DNA from 3 places in the Lysobacter yangpyeongensis genome. Region 3 is predicted to be linked to each of the others. Evidence: predicted binding sites of a transcription regulator. Region 3 holds the regulator's gene; each other region holds the start of a gene.
The links. The regulator HrcA, encoded in region 3, represses chaperone genes, less so after heat shock. The targets are predictions, from matches to a motif close to TTNGCACTCNNNNNNNNNGAGTGCNAA.
Positions count from the first base shown of each region.

Region 1: the regulator HrcA is predicted to act here: its motif matches at 3,038-3,064, upstream of groES (co-chaperone GroES).
Region 2: the regulator HrcA is predicted to act here: its motif matches at 2,062-2,088, upstream of rpoH (RNA polymerase sigma factor RpoH).

Region 1 is NZ_JBHSNM010000009.1:16,298-21,980, reverse strand. Features, by position in the region: gene ACFPN1_RS15660 (flavin monoamine oxidase family protein) at 1-669, opposite strand, end outside; gene groL (chaperonin GroEL) at 1,005-2,645, opposite strand; gene groES (co-chaperone GroES) at 2,702-2,989, opposite strand; gene ACFPN1_RS15645 (helix-turn-helix transcriptional regulator) at 3,542-3,937, shown strand; gene ACFPN1_RS15640 (endonuclease) at 4,030-5,683, shown strand, end outside.
Region 2 is NZ_JBHSNM010000002.1:611,408-617,090, forward strand. Features, by position in the region: gene ACFPN1_RS09615 (XVIPCD domain-containing protein) at 1-1,088, shown strand, start outside; gene rpoH (RNA polymerase sigma factor RpoH) at 1,161-2,051, opposite strand; gene ACFPN1_RS09625 (RNA polymerase sigma factor) at 2,604-3,176, shown strand; gene ACFPN1_RS09630 (hypothetical protein) at 3,173-3,652, shown strand; gene ACFPN1_RS09635 (DUF4097 family beta strand repeat-containing protein) at 3,700-4,620, shown strand; gene ung (uracil-DNA glycosylase) at 4,706-5,413, opposite strand; gene ACFPN1_RS09645 (response regulator) at 5,479-5,683, opposite strand, start outside.
Region 3 is NZ_JBHSNM010000001.1:872,444-878,126, forward strand. Features, by position in the region: gene dnaJ (molecular chaperone DnaJ) at 1-118, opposite strand, end outside; gene dnaK (molecular chaperone DnaK) at 275-2,194, opposite strand; gene grpE (nucleotide exchange factor GrpE) at 2,304-2,825, opposite strand; gene hrcA (heat-inducible transcriptional repressor HrcA) at 2,926-3,981, opposite strand; gene recN (DNA repair protein RecN) at 4,109-5,683, shown strand, end outside.

The sequences.
Region 1 (5,683 bases), on a different contig from region 3:
GCCGCTGACGCCGTTGCGGTCCAGCCATTGCGCGATTGACAGCGTATCGAGTGCACGGAACGCGGGATTGGCATCGCGGTAGTCGAGATCGCCGTCGCCGAGCGCGGCGAGGTCGCGTTCGATCGCCTGCGCGACCGGCACGAAGGCTTCGACGATCTCGTGCTCGCCGATGGTGCGCCCGTCGAAGTACCAGGCATCGCTACCGGTGTCGCCTTCGAGCAGGTCGTCGAGCACGAGTTCGAGTTCCGATGCGAGCGTACGGATGCGGGTGTGCCCGGTGTCGATGAGTTCGCCGCCGAGTTCGATCACCTGGCCATCGGGAAAATGGTTGCGCAGGCTCAGCATGCGGCCGCCGACGCGGCCCTGCGCCTCGAATACGCGAACGCGCACGCCGGCCTGGCGCAGACGCCACGCGGCGGTGAGGCCGGCGATGCCGGCGCCGACGATCGCCACTTCGTCGTCGCGTCCGGTCAACGGCCGCGCGACGTGCGTGCAGCCGGACAGCAGCATCGCCGCACCCGCGCCCTGGACCAGCCGGCGTCGCTGCGCATCGACGCGCGAGGCGACACCCTCCCCGTAGAAGTCGTCGAGGGAAACCGGTGAACGGTTCGCCGCCCGCGCGATGCGGGCAGCGCGTTGCAACAGACGGAAAAGAGGCGTACGCGCCACGGTGTGCTCCTTGGCTCCTGCGGTCGACAGGCTTGCTGGACAACGTTCCCGCGCTGCCTGACCGGTCAGGCTCCTGCGCGCATGGCATCCGCCACCGGAATTCAGGATAGCGACCGCAATCGCCATTTCGCACGTTCGCGCGACGTGGATGCTTCGTATTGCGGCGAATGCATCGCGCAGCGCGAAGTGCCCCGGGTGACACGACGCCGCCGTTGCATCGCGGACATTCCGATGCCCGCATCACATCCAGGCAAAGAAAAAGCCCCGCATCGCTGCGGGGCTTTTCGATGAGGCGTCGCCGGCCGGAACCGGCGGCGCCATCGCGGCAACCGGACTCAGAAGTCCATGCCGCCCATGCCGCCCATGCCACCGGCGCCCGGCATCGCCGGCTCTTCCTTCTTCGGCAGTTCGCCGACCATCGCTTCGGTCGTGATCATCAGACCGGCGATCGACGCGGCGTTCTGCAGCGCGGTGCGGGTGACCTTGGTCGGGTCGAGGATGCCGAGCTCCAGCATGTCGCCGAACTCGCCCGTCGCGGCGTTGTAGCCGAACGAAGCCTTGCCTTCCTTGACCTTGTTGACGATCACGGAGGGCTCTTCGCCGGCGTTCGAGACGATCTCGCGCAGCGGGGCTTCCATCGCGCGCAGGGCGATCTGGATGCCGTGGTTCTGGTCTTCGTTGGCGCCCTTCAGGCCGGCGATCGCGGCCTGCGCACGCAGCAGCGCGACGCCGCCGCCCGGGACGATGCCTTCTTCCACGGCAGCGCGGGTGGCGTGCAGCGCGTCTTCGACGCGGGCCTTCTTTTCCTTCATCTCGACTTCGGTGGCGGCACCGACCTTGATCACGGCCACGCCGCCGGCCAGCTTGGCCACGCGCTCCTGCAGCTTCTCGCGGTCGTAGTCCGAAGAGGTTTCTTCGATCTGCGCCTTGATCTGCTTGATGCGCGCTTCGATGCCCGACACTTCGCCGGCGCCGTCGATGATGGTGGTGTTCTCCTTGGAGACCTGCACCTTCTTCGCGCGGCCGAGGTCCTTGATGGTGGCCTTCTCGAGCTGCAGGCCGACTTCCTCGGAGATCACGGTGCCGCCGGTGAGGACGGCCATGTCTTCCAGCATCGCCTTGCGACGGTCGCCGAAGCCCGGGGCCTTCACCGCGCAGACCTTGACGATGCCGCGGATGGTGTTGACGACGAGGGTGGCGAGGGCTTCGCCTTCGACTTCCTCGGCGACGATCAGCAGCGGCTTGCCGGCCTTGGCGACGCCTTCGAGCACCGGCAGCAGTTCGCGCACGTTCGAGATCTTCTTGTCGTGCAGCAGGATGAACGGATCTTCCAGTTCGGCCTGCATCGACTGCTGGTTGTTGATGAAGTACGGCGACAGGTAGCCGCGGTCGAACTGCATGCCCTCGACGACGTCGAGTTCGTTCTCCAGGCCCGAGCCGTCTTCGACGGTGATCACGCCTTCCTTGCCGACCTTGTCCATCGCCTGCGCGATCAGGTCGCCGATGTTGGCGTCCGAGTTGGCCGAGATGGTGCCGACCTGGGCGATTTCCTTCGAGGTCGACGACGGCTTGGAGATCTTCTTCAGTTCGCCGACGGCTTCGCCCACGGCCTTGTCGATGCCGCGCTTGAGGTCCATCGGGTTCATGCCGGCGGCGACCGCCTTCATGCCTTCGCGGATCAGCGCCTGCGCCAGCACGGTGGCGGTGGTGGTGCCGTCACCGGCGTTGTCGGAGGTCTTGGAAGCGACTTCCTTGACCATCTGCGCGCCCATGTTCTCGAACTTGTCGGCCAGTTCGATTTCCTTGGCGACGGACACGCCGTCCTTGGTGATGGTCGGGGCGCCGTAGCTCTTCTCGAGCACGACGTTGCGGCCCTTCGGGCCGAGCGTTGCCTTGACGGCATTGGCGAGCACGTTCACGCCGCGCAGCATCTTGGTGCGCGCGTCTTCGCCGAAGCGGATTTCCTTAGCAGCCATTGCGATTACCTCAAAAAGAATTCAGTCGAAAAGGAAAATCGGAAGCGGACGCGCGATCAGCCGATCGTCGCGAAGATGTCGTCTTCCTTCACCACCAGGTATTCGGTGCCGTCGAGCTTCACTTCGGTGCCGCTGTACTTGCCGAACAGCACCTTGTCGCCGACCTTGACCTTGGGGGCGCGGACGTTGCCGTTGTCGAAGACCTTGCCGTCGCCGACGGCGACGACTTCACCCTTGATCGGCTTCTCGGTGGCCGAGTCCGGGATCACGATGCCGCCCGCGGACAGCTTTTCCTCTTCCATGCGCTTGATGACCACGCGGTCGAACAGCGGCTTGATATTCATGGCAACCCTCACGTAACTGGTTGATTGACGGGACAAATGCCCCTGGCTTTAGCAGTCGCCATGGGCGAGTGCCAGACCTGGGGCGTAGAAAGACCCGGGCGAGCCGGGACTGGCAGCAGATGGGGCCGCAGCGGACGCTTTCAAGCGCCGGAAAGAAAAAAGGTCCGGACGGGGAACGTCCGGACCTTCGGAGGCCTGAAAAGAAAGAAAGAGCGCGGACAGGGGTTCGCGCTCTTTCCGGTTTGGAGATGGCCGTCCTCGGCATGGCGCATTCCCGCGCCGCGTCTCCGTACCTGACCTCTTGTCGACGCCGACATCCGTGCCGGACGGGGCCAATTTGTGCCGGTCGTGGCGGGTTGTCCAGTATGAAATCGTAGTCATTTGGTTACTATTGGTATCGGATTGGCACGTTTTATCGCTTTAAGCTGCTGATTCATAATGGTTTAACCCGAATTTAGGAGACCAGCGGCGCACACCGCTTGGTGTCTTTTGCTAGCGACGTGACTTACGGTAACAATCGGCCTATCCGGACCGTCCAGGGAGCTCCCACGCATGACGCCCCAGCAACGCATCCGCCTCGCCCGGCGCCATGCCGGCCTCTCCCAGGCCGCGCTGGCCGGTGCGATCGGCGTGCAGCGCAGTGCCGTCAGCCACTGGGAAACCAACAACGGCAAGCATCCGAGCGTGACCCACATGCGCGAGGTCGCGCTGGCCTGCGGCGTGCAGTTCGAATGGCTCGCGACCGGCCGCGGCAAGATGAGCCTGTCCAGCGATACGGCGCTGGACTCGGTCGCCGCGGCCGACGCCCTGCTGATCGAGGATCCGATCGAACTGCGCCTGATCCTCGCCTTCCGCGATGCGCCCACGCGCGCGCGCGCGCCGCTGGTGGAAGTGGTGGAGCAACTCGCGTCGCTGCGTACCGGCCGCAAGATCGGCAGCGCCCGCTGAGCGGACGCCCAGGTCGACCGGTGCGGCGCTGCCGCATGCGAACGGTCATCCGCGCCCGCTAGAGTCGCGGCTTCCTTGGGAGGGAGTCCTGCATGAAGCTGTCGATCCGTGGTGCCCGTTGCGGCGCCTTCGCCGCCGTGCTCGCGCTCACGCCGCTGGCGGCGTCGGCCGAGGTCTTCATCAACGAGATCCATTACGACAACAACGGTAGCGATACCGGCGAGCGCATCGAGGTGGTCGCCACGAATGGCGAAAGCCTGTCGGGCTATCGCCTCTATCTCTACAACGGCGCCACGCCGTCGGCCGCGACCTATTACGACAACGACCCGGTGCCCGCCGGCAGCACGGTGACCTGCGGCGGCAGCGTGCGCATCGCGACGCTGAGCTATGCCGCCAACGGCATCCAGAACGGTGCCAACGACGGCATCGCCCTGGTCAACGGCAACGGGCAGGTCGTGCAGTTCCTCAGCTACGAAGGCGCGATCACCGCGTCGAACGGCCCGGCCGCGGGCCGTACCAGCAGCAATCTGCCGGTGTCCGAAAGCGAATCGCCGTCGAACACCTCGCTGCAGCTCGGCGGCAGCGGCAGCGGCTATGCCAACTTCACCTGGCGCGCGTCGGCCACGCAGACCTTCGGCACCTGCAACAACGCGCAGAGTTTCACCGCGCCCAATCCGCCGCCGACCGTGGTGTCGACCTCGCCCGCCGACGGCGCCACCGGCGTCGCCGCCGCGACCGACATCTCCGTCACCTTCAGCGAAGCGGTGACGCTCACCAGCGGCGCATTCGCGCTGCAATGCACGCAGTCGGGCACGGTGCCGCTGACGTATCCGGCCAGCAGCACCGGATTCACCGCCACCACGGGCAAAACCCTCATCGGCGGCGAAACCTGCACGTTCACCATCGATGCGACCCGGGTGACCGACACCGGTGGCGCGAAGCTGGCGCAGAACAAGGTGGTGAATTTCACCGTCGCCGCGAGCGGCGGCACGGGCTACTACGCGCACGTCAATACCGGCAGCGCCAGCCAGCTGCGCTGTTCGCTGCACGAAACCATCAAGGATCACGCGGCCTATCCGTACAGCGGCGGCACCACCAATACCTGGAGCATCCTCGAGATCGCCGACGAGGATCCCGACAACGCCAGCCGCGTCCTCGACGTGTACCGCAACCGCAGCTACCTCAAGGGCAGCGAACGCGCGGGCACCGGTACCGGACTGACCTACAACCGCGAGCACACCTGGCCGAACTCGCTCGGCTTCGGCACGCCCACCGGCGACAAGGGCCTGCCGTATTCGCCCTACACCGACACGCACATGCTGTACCTGAGCGACACCACGTGGAACGCCGATCGCGGCAACAAGCCGTACGCCGACTGCACGCTCGCCGGCGGCTGCGGCGAACGCGCGACCGAAGCCAACAACGGCTTCGGTGGCGGCACCGGCGTGTACCCGGGCAATTCGAACTGGGTGAAAGGCCCCGACGGCAACAGCGGCTCGTTCCAGGTCTGGGGCCATCGCAAGGGCGACGTCGCGCGCGCGGTGCTGTACATGGCCATCCGCTACGAAGGCGGCGTCGACCGGAACGGGCAGAGCGAGCCCGACCTGGAACTGACCGACGATCGCAGCAGGATCGTGATCACCTCCGCCTCGCCGGCCTACATGGGCCTGCTGTCGACGCTGCTGGCGTGGCACCAGGCCGATCCGCCGGATGCGGCGGAGCGCGAGCGCAACGAGGTGATCTACA
Region 2 (5,683 bases), on a different contig from region 3:
TGAACAGAGAAGCCGGGCGTACTGTCTTCAACAACCGCGATCTGTTCACCACGACGACATCCGATCAGATGATCCGGCAGACGGTCGAGCGGACGGGGATCCTGCACAGGTCGCCGCTCACGGCCGACATGCTCGCGGAGGGCATGATCATCGGCGAGAACAATGGCAAGCAAAGCTGGGAACCTGCCGGCCGATACAAGGGCATCGACCACATCACCATGGTCGTCCGCGATCCGAACTCCGGGAACCTGATGATCAGCCAGTCGCGTGGTGGCGAAGGGGTGGAAATGATTCCGCTCGATCGCTACCTGCAATCCAAGCAGAGTCGTGGCGTGGAACTGTATGCGACCGATCCGCTGGCCAAGGCGCGCGACCTGATCCACAGCGAAGGGCGCTCGCAATCGCCCCATATGGCCGCCTCACCGGCCCCGCAGGCCCGGCGCGGTGCCGGCGACGACGCCGTTCTGCAGCACGGCGACAAGAGCAAGGAAGTCACCCGCCTGCAGGAAACCCTGCGGAGACTGGGCTACCGCGATGCCGACCACAGACCCCTGGTCGCCGACGGCGACTTCGGCGACCGGACTCGGCATGCACTGCAGGCGTTCCAGCGCGAGCACGGGCTCCAGGGGTTGGGTGTGGCCGGGCCGAAGACGCAGGCACTGCTCAGGCAGGCGGACCAGCAACTGTTGACGCATCCGGAGCATCCGTACCACGCGCGCTATCAGCAGGTGCTGGAAAAGGTCCACGCGGCCGAAGCGCAACGCGGCATCAAGCCCGGGCCACATAGCGAGCAGCTGGCGGGTGCGCTGACGGTCGAAGTGCTGCGCGAGCGGATCGATCGGATCGACCGGGTCGAGCTGAACACCCAGGGCAGCCTCGCGCGCGCGGTCCAGGTCAACCCGCTGCGCGACGAACCGGCGCTCAACCGCACCACCGACGCGATCGGCACGCAGCAGGCTTCGTCGCAATCGCTGGCCGAAAGCAGCGAGCAGGCGCGCCAGGTCGCGATCAACGTGCAACTGCAGCAGCAGGAAGAACAACGCCTGCACGCGCAGGCGCCCAAGCCGCAGGCGGTCCAGGCCCACTGACCGTCCGCAAAAACGAACGGCCCGGAATTTTCCGGGCCGTTTCGTCTTCAACGCTTCCGCGTCGTGGTTGCCTTACGCCGCGAACAGCGCCTTCATCTTCTTCAGCGCGTTCGCTTCGATCTGGCGGATGCGTTCGGCGCTGACGCCGTATTCGTCGGCCAGCTCCTGCAGCGTGATCTTGCTGTCGGCATCGAGCCAGCGACGCTTGATGATGTCGCGCGAACGGGCATCGAGGTTGGCCAGGCCTTCGCGCAGCAGCTCGAGCTGGTTGTCCTCGCCATCGGCGCGTTCGTAGGCCTGCGCGGGATCCTCGGCGTCGGCGCGCAGGTAGGCGGCCGGCGACGGCGGCGCGTGTTCGTCGTCCTCGTCGGCGGGCGCATCGAAGCCGATGTCGCGACCGGACAGGCGCGATTCCATTTCCAACACTTCGCGCTCGGACACGTTGAGGTCGGCGGCCACGGCGCGCACTTCCTCGGCGTTCATCCAGCCCAGGCGGGTCTTGGACTTGCGCAGGTTGAAGAACAGCTTGCGCTGCGCCTTGGTCGTGGCGACCTTCACGATGCGCCAGTTCTTGAGGATGAACTCGTGCATCTCGGCGCGGATCCAGTGCACCGCGAAGGACACCAGGCGCACGCCCTGGTCGGGATCGAAGCGCTTGACCGCCTTCATCAGGCCGATGTTGCCTTCCTGGATCAGGTCGCCCATCTGCAGGCCGTAGCCGTTGTAGCCGCGGGCGACGTGGACGACGAAGCGCAGGTGCGAGTGCACCAGTTCGCGGGCGGCGTCGAGGTCGTCGTGGTCGCGGTAGCGGCGGGCGAGCGCCTGTTCGTCTTCGGCGGTGAGCACCGGGATCTGGTGCACCGCGCCGATGTAGGCGTCCAGCGAGCCGAGCGCGGCCAGCCCGTTGAAGGCGGGGATCGGCAGGTTGTTGGCGACGAGGGCGGTGGAGGCAGTCTGGGTCATGGGCAGGATCTTAGCAGTCGAGGTGTGGGACTGCTAAAGACTGGGGAAGTTCCGGAGCGTTGCATGGATGGAACGGGTCCGGACGCCCGTAGCGGCAACCGCCCGTCCCCGTGCGGACGCCTGTTCATGGGCCGGCGGCCGGGTCGGACGCCCCTGCGCGCGATTGGACCCCAACAGGTCCAACCATGGACCTTACAGCCCGGAGCATGCACCCCAGGCGGTCCAACCATGGCCCCCAAGGCGCCGAACGTGGACCTGGGAAGGTCCAGCCATGGACCTCAGGGCTCGGGACCTGGACCTCACAAGGTCCAACGGTGGACCTCAAGGCCCGGAGCCTCAACCGGGGGAGGTCCAGCGGTGGACCTCAAAGCCCCGAGCCTGAACCTGAGAAGGTCCAGCCAAGGACCCGCGGACCTCAACAGGTGGAACCCTGGACCCCAGGAGCTTGCTCGCGGGAAGCGCCCCTGGCGCCCTGACCGGATTGGGCGCCCCCGCACCCGTTTAAACACTCCGCGTGGTCGCCGCATCTGTCTGGCTATGCTCACTGCCGTGATGCCCCTCGAAACCGACCCCCAGCCCGAAACGGGCACCGACGACGAACGCGCGCTGATCGCCGCGGCCGCGCGGGGCGAAGTGTCCGCCTTCGAGGGCCTGTACCGGCGCCACGTGGGCCGGGTCCACGGGGCGATCGCCCGGCTCGTGGGCGGGCACGGCGCCCGGGCCGAGGATCTGACCCAGGACGCCTTCGTCCGCGCCTGGCAGGCGCTGCCGGCCTTCCGCTTCGAATCGGCCTTCTCCACCTGGCTGCACCGGCTGGCGGTCAACACCGCCCTGATGGACCTGCGCAGCCGCCGCAGCCGGCCGCACGACGACGGCGACGAGGATGCCTTCGACACGCTGGGCACGGCCGACTCCGCCGGCCATTCGACCGCGCTGACGATGGACCTGGAGCGCGCGATCGCCAGCCTGCCGCCGCGCGCCCGCGCGGTGCTGGTCCTGTACGACGTGGAAGGCTGGCAGCACGAGGAAATCGCCGCCGAACTCGGCATGGCCGTCGGCAGCTCGAAAGCGCAATTGCACCGCGCCCGCCATCTGTTGCGCGCGCGGCTGGAGGGACACGCATGAACACCACCGACCATCACGATTTTCCGGACGCCTTGCGCTGGCAACTGCGCGCCCTGCGTCAGGACACGCCGCCCTCGCACGACCTGTGGCCCGGCATCGCCGCACGCCTGCCGGCGCAGCGCACCGCGCCGCGATCGCGGCGCTGGCTGCGCCCGCTCGCCCTCGCCGCCAGCCTGGTGCTGGCGGTGGGCGTCGCGGGCTGGTTCGCCCGCGGCACGCAGGTCGCCGCGCCCGCATCCCCGACGCTCGTGCAGCGTGAAGCCGACGGCCTGACCCGCCAGTACCAGGCAGCGCTGCAGGAAATGCAGGCGCCGACCCCGGCGACGCTGCAGCCGACCGTGGAAGCGCTCGATCGCGACGCCGCCACGATCCGCGCCGCGCTCGCGCGCGATCCGGATTCGGTCCTGCTGCTGGAACAATTGCGCCGCACCTACGCCCACCGCCTCGCGCTCGCCCAGCGCATGGCCTACACCTGATCCACATCACTGTCCCAGGAATTCCAGAAGCTGTCCGGAGAAATCCCATGTCCCGATTCCCTTCCCTGCTCATCGCCGGCGCGCTCGCCGGATCGGCGCTGTTCAACAGCGCACTGGCCGCCACGCCGATCAACGAAACCCGCCCGCTGGACGCGCGCGGCCACCTCACCGTCGACAACCTGAAGGGCAGCATCGAGGTGCGGGCCTGGGACCGCCGCGAAGTGAAGGTCGAAGGCAGCCTCGGCCAGGGCGTCGAAAAGCTCGAGATCACCGGCGACGCGCAGCACCTGCTGGTGAAGGTGAAGTACCCGAAAACCGGCGGCCTCGGCTTCTTCTCCGGCAGCGACAAGAGCGAACCCTCGCACCTGCGGCTGATGGTGCCGCTGCAGGCGGACCTGGATATCGATGGCGTGTCCGCCGACATCGACGTCAGCGGCATCGCCTCGGGCGAGCTGGCGATCGACAGCGTCAGCGGCGACATCACCGTCGTCGGCGCACCGCGCGAAGCCACCATCGACAGCGTCAGCGGCGACCTCAAGCTGATCCTCAACAGCCCCAAGGTCAACACCGAAAGCGTGAGCGGCGACATCGACCTGCGCGGCCGCCTCAGCGGCGAAGTGCACGTGGAAACCGTGTCGGGCGACATCGACGTCGCCGGCCACCAGAGCGCGTTGCGCAAGCTCACCGGCAACACGGTGTCGGGCGATCTGGGCGTCAGCACCGCGCTGGAACCGGGCGGCCGCATCAGCCTGGATAGCGTCAGCGGCAACCTGACCCTGCGCATGCCGTCGAACCTGTCGGCGCAGGTGCATGGCGAAAGTTTCAGCGGCGATCTGCAGGCACCCGATACGCAGATCACCCGACCGCGGCACGGCCCGGGTTCCAGCTTCGAGCACCGCTACGGCAACGGCGACGGCGAGATCACCTTCAAGTCGTTCTCCGGCGACGCGCGCCTGGAGCTGGACTGAAGTCGCTTCGAGGCCGCATCGCGAAAGCGAGCGGATACCGGGAACCATGAAAGTGCCGGCACCGCCGGCACTTTCGTCTTCGCGATCAGGCGAGCGCAGCGCGCGGCGGCAGCGACCAGTCGATCGGCGCCATCCCGTGGCGGGCGAGGTAGGCGTTGGCCGCGGAGAAATGGCCGCAACCGATGAAGCCGCGATGCGCCGACAGCGGCGAGGGATGCGGCGCCTTGAGCACCAGATGCCGGCGCGGATCGATCACCTTGCCCTTGGCCTGCGCGTAGCTGCCCCAGAGCATGAACACGAGGTGCTCGCGCTCACGGTTGAGCCGCTCGACGATGCAGTCGGTGAAGCCTTCCCAACCCTTGCCCTGGTGGGCACCGGCGCGTCCCTCTTCCACGGTCAGCACCGCGTTGAGCAGCAGCACGCCCTGTTCGGCCCAATGCGTCAGGCAACCGTGGTCGGGCCGCGCGATGCCGAGGTCGCGCTGGATTTCCTTGTAGACGTTCTCCAGCGACGGTGGCACGGCGGTGCCCGGCTGCACCGAAAAGCACAGGCCGTGCGCCTGGCCGAAGCCGTGATACGGATCCTGGCCGAGGATCACCACCTTCACCCGATCGAACGGCGTCGCCTCGAGCGCGGAGAAGATCTGCGGCCCCGGCGGAAAGATGCGCGCGCCCTGCGCCTTGCGTTCGCGCAGGAACGCGGACAACTGCCGCATGTCGTCGCGTTGCAGATAGTCGCCGATGCGCGACTTCCAGGAAGGTTCGAGCTTGATGCGGTCGACGGCTTCGTTCATGCGCGAAGCATAGCCGCCATGACTCCCCTGTCGGAGTGACCGACGTCGGACGCGAGGAAGATTCGCTACGCGTCCAGCGCGCGCTGTTCCGGCAGTTTCGCCACGCGCAGCTGGAACAGCGTCTTGGTCACCAGCAGGCGTTCCTCGATCGGCTTGAGCACCAGGTCGTTCGCGCCCATGCGCAGCAGCTCGCTCTGGTTGTCCGGATTGGCGTCGCCGGTCATCACCAGTACCGGCAGGCGGCGCTTGCCGTAGCCGAAGTCGTTGCGG
Region 3 (5,683 bases):
CGCCGGGATTGCGGTCCGGGTGGTACTTCATCGCGCAACGACGGTAGGCCTTCTTGAGGTCTTCCTCGCTGGCGTCACGGGCCACGCCCAGGACTTCGTAGTAGTCGCGCTTACTCATTGGAGCCGGGAATAGGGAATCGGGAAAAGGGAATCGTCAGAAAGCAGCGGGATCGTCTTTCGACTGCGGACACAAGAACGGGGAACCGGAAATTACGGAGCGCGAGCCGAAGCATCGCTGTTCCGATTCCCGATTCCCCATTTCCGACTCCTGGCCTTACGGCTTCTTGTCGTCCTTGACTTCGGTGAACTCGGCATCGACGACGTCGTCCTGCGACGCGCCGCCGGCGGAGCCGGCACCCACGTCCGGACCCGGCTGGCCCGCCGAAGCGGCGGCGAACAGGGACTGCGCAGCTTCCTCCAGCGCCTTCGACTTGGCCTCGATCTGGGCCTTGTCGTCGCCCTTCATCGCAGTTTCGAGTTCGGCGATGGCGCCCTCGGCGCGACCGATCGCGTCGCCCGGCACCTTCTCGCCATGCTCCTTGATCGCGTTGCGCGCTGCATGGATCAGGCCGTCGGCGTGGTTGCGTGCCTGCACCAGCTCATGGAACTTCTTGTCTTCCTCGCGGTGCGCTTCGGCGTCCTGCACCATCTTCGCGATCTCGTCCTCGGACAGGCCGGAACCGGCCTTGATCTCGACCTTCTGCTCCTTGCCGGTCTTCTTGTCCTTGGCGGTCACGTGGACGATGCCGTTGGCGTCGATGTCGAACGAGACCTCGATCTGCGGCATGCCGCGCGGCGCGGGCTCGATACCCGCCAGGTCGAAGCGGGCCAGCGACTTGTTGTAGCGGGCCTGTTCGCGCTCGCCCTGAAGCACATGCACGGTCACGGCGGACTGGTTGTCCTCGGCGGTCGAGAAGACCTGCGAAGCCTTGGTCGGCACCGTGGTGTTCTTCTCGATGATCTTGGTGAACACGCCGCCCAGGGTTTCGATGCCCAGCGACAGCGGGGTCACGTCGAGCAGCAGCACGTCCTTGACGTCGCCCTGCAGCACACCGCCCTGGATCGCGGCGCCCACGGCCACGGCTTCGTCCGGGTTGACGTCCTTGCGCGGCTCCTTGCCGAAGAAGTCGGTCACCGCCTGCTGCACCTTCGGCATGCGGGTCTGGCCGCCGACGAGAATGACCTCGGCGATGTCCGACGCGCGCAGACCAGCGTCGTTCAGCGCGACGCGGCAGGGTTCGATGGTCTTCTTGACCAAGTCGTCGACCAGCGCTTCGAGCTTGGCGCGGGTCAGCTTGATGTTGAGGTGCTTCGGACCGGAGGCGTCGGCCGTCACGTACGGCAGGTTCACTTCGGTCTGCTGCGACGAGGACAGCTCGATCTTGGCGCGCTCGGCTGCGTCCTTCAGGCGCTGCAGCGCCAGTGGATCCTTGCGCAGGTCGATGCCCTGGTCCTTGTTGAATTCGTCGACGAGGTAGTCGATGACGCGCTTGTCGAAGTCTTCGCCGCCGAGGAAGGTGTCGCCGTTCGTGGACAGCACTTCGACCTGCATCTCGCCGTCGACCGACGCGATCTCGATGATCGACACGTCGAAGGTGCCGCCGCCGAGGTCGTACACGGCCACCTTGCGGTCGCCGCCCTTCTTGTCCATGCCGTAGGCCAGCGCGGCCGCGGTGGGCTCGTTGATGATGCGCTTGACGTCGAGGCCGGCGATCTTGCCGGCGTCCTTGGTCGCCTGGCGCTGGCTGTCGTTGAAGTAGGCCGGCACGGTGATGACGGCTTCGGTGACGGTCTCGCCCAGGTAGGCTTCCGCCGTCTTCTTCATCTTGGCCAGCACCTCGGCCGAGATCTGCTGCGGCGCCATCTTCTTGCCGTCGGCGGTCTCGACCCACGCATCGCCGTTTTCATGCTGGGTGATCTTGTACGGGACCAGGCCGATGTCCTTCTGCACTTCGGCGTCGGTGAACTTGCGGCCGATCAGGCGCTTCACCGCGTAGAAGGTGTTCTTGGGGTTGGTGACGGCCTGGCGCTTGGCGGAGGCGCCCACCAGGACTTCGCCGTCCTTGGTGAACGCGACGATCGACGGCGTGGTGCGATCGCCTTCGGCGTTCTCGATGACGCGGGCCTTGCCGCCTTCCATGATCGCCACGCACGAGTTGGTCGTGCCCAGGTCGATGCCGATGATCTTTGCCATTGGTGTTTCCTCTCGCGAATCTTGGTTCGTTGTAGCGGTACCGGACCGCTGATGTGCGCTATCTGGGGGATCGCCTTGCGCCGTTCAAGGGTTCGGCGGCAGGCGGGTGTCAATCGTGCTTGCTGACCGTCACCAGGGCCGGGCGCAGGAGCCGGTCGTTCAGCAGCCAACCCTTCTGGTAGACCTGCACCACATGCCCCGGCGCATGGCCGTCGCCATCGACCATGCTCATGGCCTGGTGGTGTTCGGGATTGAAAGGCTGGCCCACGGGATCTACGGCGACGAGGCCGTTGTCGGTCGCCACTTTCAGCAGCTGTCGCAGGGTGAGTTCCATGCCTTCGCGCAGGTGCTGGGCGGTATCCGCCTTCACTGCAAGACCGGCTTCGAGGCTGTCGATCACGGGCAGCAGGTCACCGAGCAGGCGCTCGTTGGCGAACTTGCGGGCCATGTCGATGTCGCGCGCCAGGCGCTTGCGCTGGTTGTCGAGTTCGGCGCGCTCGCGCAGCGATTCTTCGCGCAGGCGCGTCACTTCGGCCTTCAGCGCGTCCAGCTCGGCGGCCTGGGAATTGGAGTCATTGAGGGTGGCGTTGGTGTTCTCGCCGTTCGCTTCTTGCATCGGTTCGGTCGTCATCGTGGGCGTGGGCCTGCCTTGCGCGAAATGCGCACGCCGCAGCAATGGGGCCTCGGACCGAACGATTCAAGCGGCCTTCACCTGCCGACGACGGAGCCGACTAAAGGCCTGCGTCGGGGTGGATCGCCGCCCCCAGCGCCTCGGCGGCTGCCTGGACCACGGGAATGACGCGGTCGTAGGCCATGCGGCTGGGGCCGATCACCCCCAGGACCCCGAGCACATGCCCGCCCGCAGCGTACGGGGCGGTCACCAGCGACATACCCTCCAGGGGCGCGAGACCGGTCTCCTCGCCGATGAAGATGCGAACGCCCGGTGCACGCACGGTGCGCTCGAGCAACTGCAGGATCTCGCGCTTGCGCGCGAAGGCCTCGAACAGTTCCCGCAACCGGTCCAGGTCGTTCAGTTCCTGCACGCCCATCAGCCGGGTCTGGCCGGCCAGGACCATGTCGTCGTTGCCCGGGGTCAGCACCTGTTCGGCCAGCTCCACCGATCGCGACAACAGCGTTTCCATCTCGTCGCGCGCGTTGCGCAATTCGCGCAGCAGGCACACGCGGATGTCCGGCAGGGTGCGACCGGCGAAGTGGGTATTGAGGTAATTGGCGACACGCTCCAGTTCGCCGGTCTCGTAGGCCCGCCGCGTTTGGATGATGCGGTTCTGCACTTCGTTGTCGGCGAAGACGAGGATTGCCATCACGCGTTGCGCATCCAGCGGCACGAACTCGATGCGCCGGAACGCGAACTGCTCGCGTCGCGGCACGCTGACCACGCCGACGAAATGGGTCATCGCCGACAGCAGTTCGGAGGCGCTGCCCAGCAGGGCCTGCGTCCCCGACCCGGCCGGCAGTTCGCTACGCAACCGGGCGACCTCGCCCTCGGGCAGCGGCCGCACCTGCAGCAGCGAGTCCACGAACAGGCGGTAACCCTGCGCCGTGGGAATGCGCCCCGCCGAGGTGTGGGGGGCGCTCAGCAGACCGATTTCCTCGAGATCCGACAGGATGTTGCGGATGGTCGCCGCGCTCACGTCGAGACCCGCGTGACGCGCCAGTGTCTGCGAGCCCACCGGTTCGCCGCTCTGGATGTAGCGCCCGATCAGCGTGCGCAGCAATTGGCGCGCGCGCGGATCGAGGCTGGCGAGGTCGGCAGGATGGCGGCTCATGTCGGCGATATAAAGCCGGCCCGGGCCGCACGCAAGCGGTCCAAGGCCATCATCGGCGTGTCGCCGGGTGAGACGCGTTGCGGATAGAAGCGAGGTTCCGTCATTCGGCCCCGCTTACAATCGCTCCATGCTTTCCCATCTCGCCATCAAGGATTTCGCCGTCGTCCGCAGCGCGGAACTGGATTTCGGCCGGGGACTGACCGTCATTTCCGGCGAAACCGGCGCCGGCAAGTCGCTGCTGGTCGACGCGCTGGGCCTGCTCTCGGGCCTGCGCGCCGACAGCGGCGTGGTCCGGCACGGGGCCGAGCGGGCCGAACTCACCGCCGGATTCATCCTGGACGATGCCTCCCCCGCCCTTGCCTGGCTGCGGGAGAACGCGCTGGACGACGTGGACGGCGACCCGGACCAGCCGGCGACGTGCCAGATCCGCCGGGTGATCCGCGCCGATGGCGGCTCGCGAGCCTGGATCAACGGTCGGCCGGCGACGGTAGCGCAGCTGGGCGAACTGGCCGGTCTGCTGGTGGAAATCCACGGGCAGCACGAACACCAGGCACTGCTGGCCCGCACCAGCCAGCTGGCCTTGCTGGACGCCTACGGCCGCACCCGTCGCGAACTCGAAACCGTGGCCGAAGCCGCCCTCACCTGGAGCGAACTGCTGCGCGAACGCGACGCGCTGCTCGCGCAGGGCGACGTCTCCGATCGCATCGGCTGGCTCGAACATCAGTTCGCGGAGCTGGACCGGGAGACCCTCGATCCGGAGTCGCTGGAGAAGCTGCTCGCCGACCACCGCCGTCACGCGCATGCCGCCGGTCTGATCGCAGCCTGCGACGGCGCGCTGGCGCAGCTGGGCGGCGATGAAGGCACCTCGCTGACGCGTGCGCTGCACCAGGTCCGGAGCGAACTGCAACGCGTCGCCGAGCACGAACCGCGACTCGGCGATGTCGATGCGATGCTGGACAACGCCGCAATCCAGATCGACGAAGCCCTCGCTCTGCTCGATCGCGTGCGCAGCGACCTGGACATCGATCCCGATGCCTTCGGCGCGCTGGAGCGAAGGCTCGGCCGCATCCATGAGCTCTCGCGCAAGCATCGCGTACCGGCCGAGCAGCTTGCGGCGCAGCGCGATGCGATCGCGGAGGAACTGGATCGCCTGCGCGGCGCCGATGCCCGCCTGCAGTCCCTGGACGAAGAGATCGCCCGAGCACGCGCGCGCTGGCGGTCCGCGGCGGAGGCCCTGGGCGCACGGCGCCGGGACGCGGCCGCAGCCCTCTCGCGCGACACGACAGCACTCATCGCCGAACTCGGCATGGGCGGCGGCCGTTTCGAAGTGGCGCTGGAGCCGATCGAATCCGAACGTCCGGATCCACAGGGCGCCGAACGCGCCGAGTTCCTGGTCGCCGCCAACCTGGGCCAGCCCGCGCGTCCGCTGCGCAAGGTCGCCTCGGGCGGCGAACTCTCGCGCATTTCGCTGGCCATCGAAGTCGCCGCGCTGGGACTGGATGCCGTGCCCACCATGGTGTTCGACGAAGTCGATTCCGGTATCGGCGGCGGCGTCGCCGAAATCGTGGGACAGAAGCTGCGCGCACTGGGCGCCACGCGCCAGGTGCTCTGCGTCACCCACCTGCCGCAGGTTGCGGCGCAGGGGCATGCGCACTACCGGGTCAGCAAGGCCGCCAGCGAAGGCGTGACCCAGAGCGCCGTG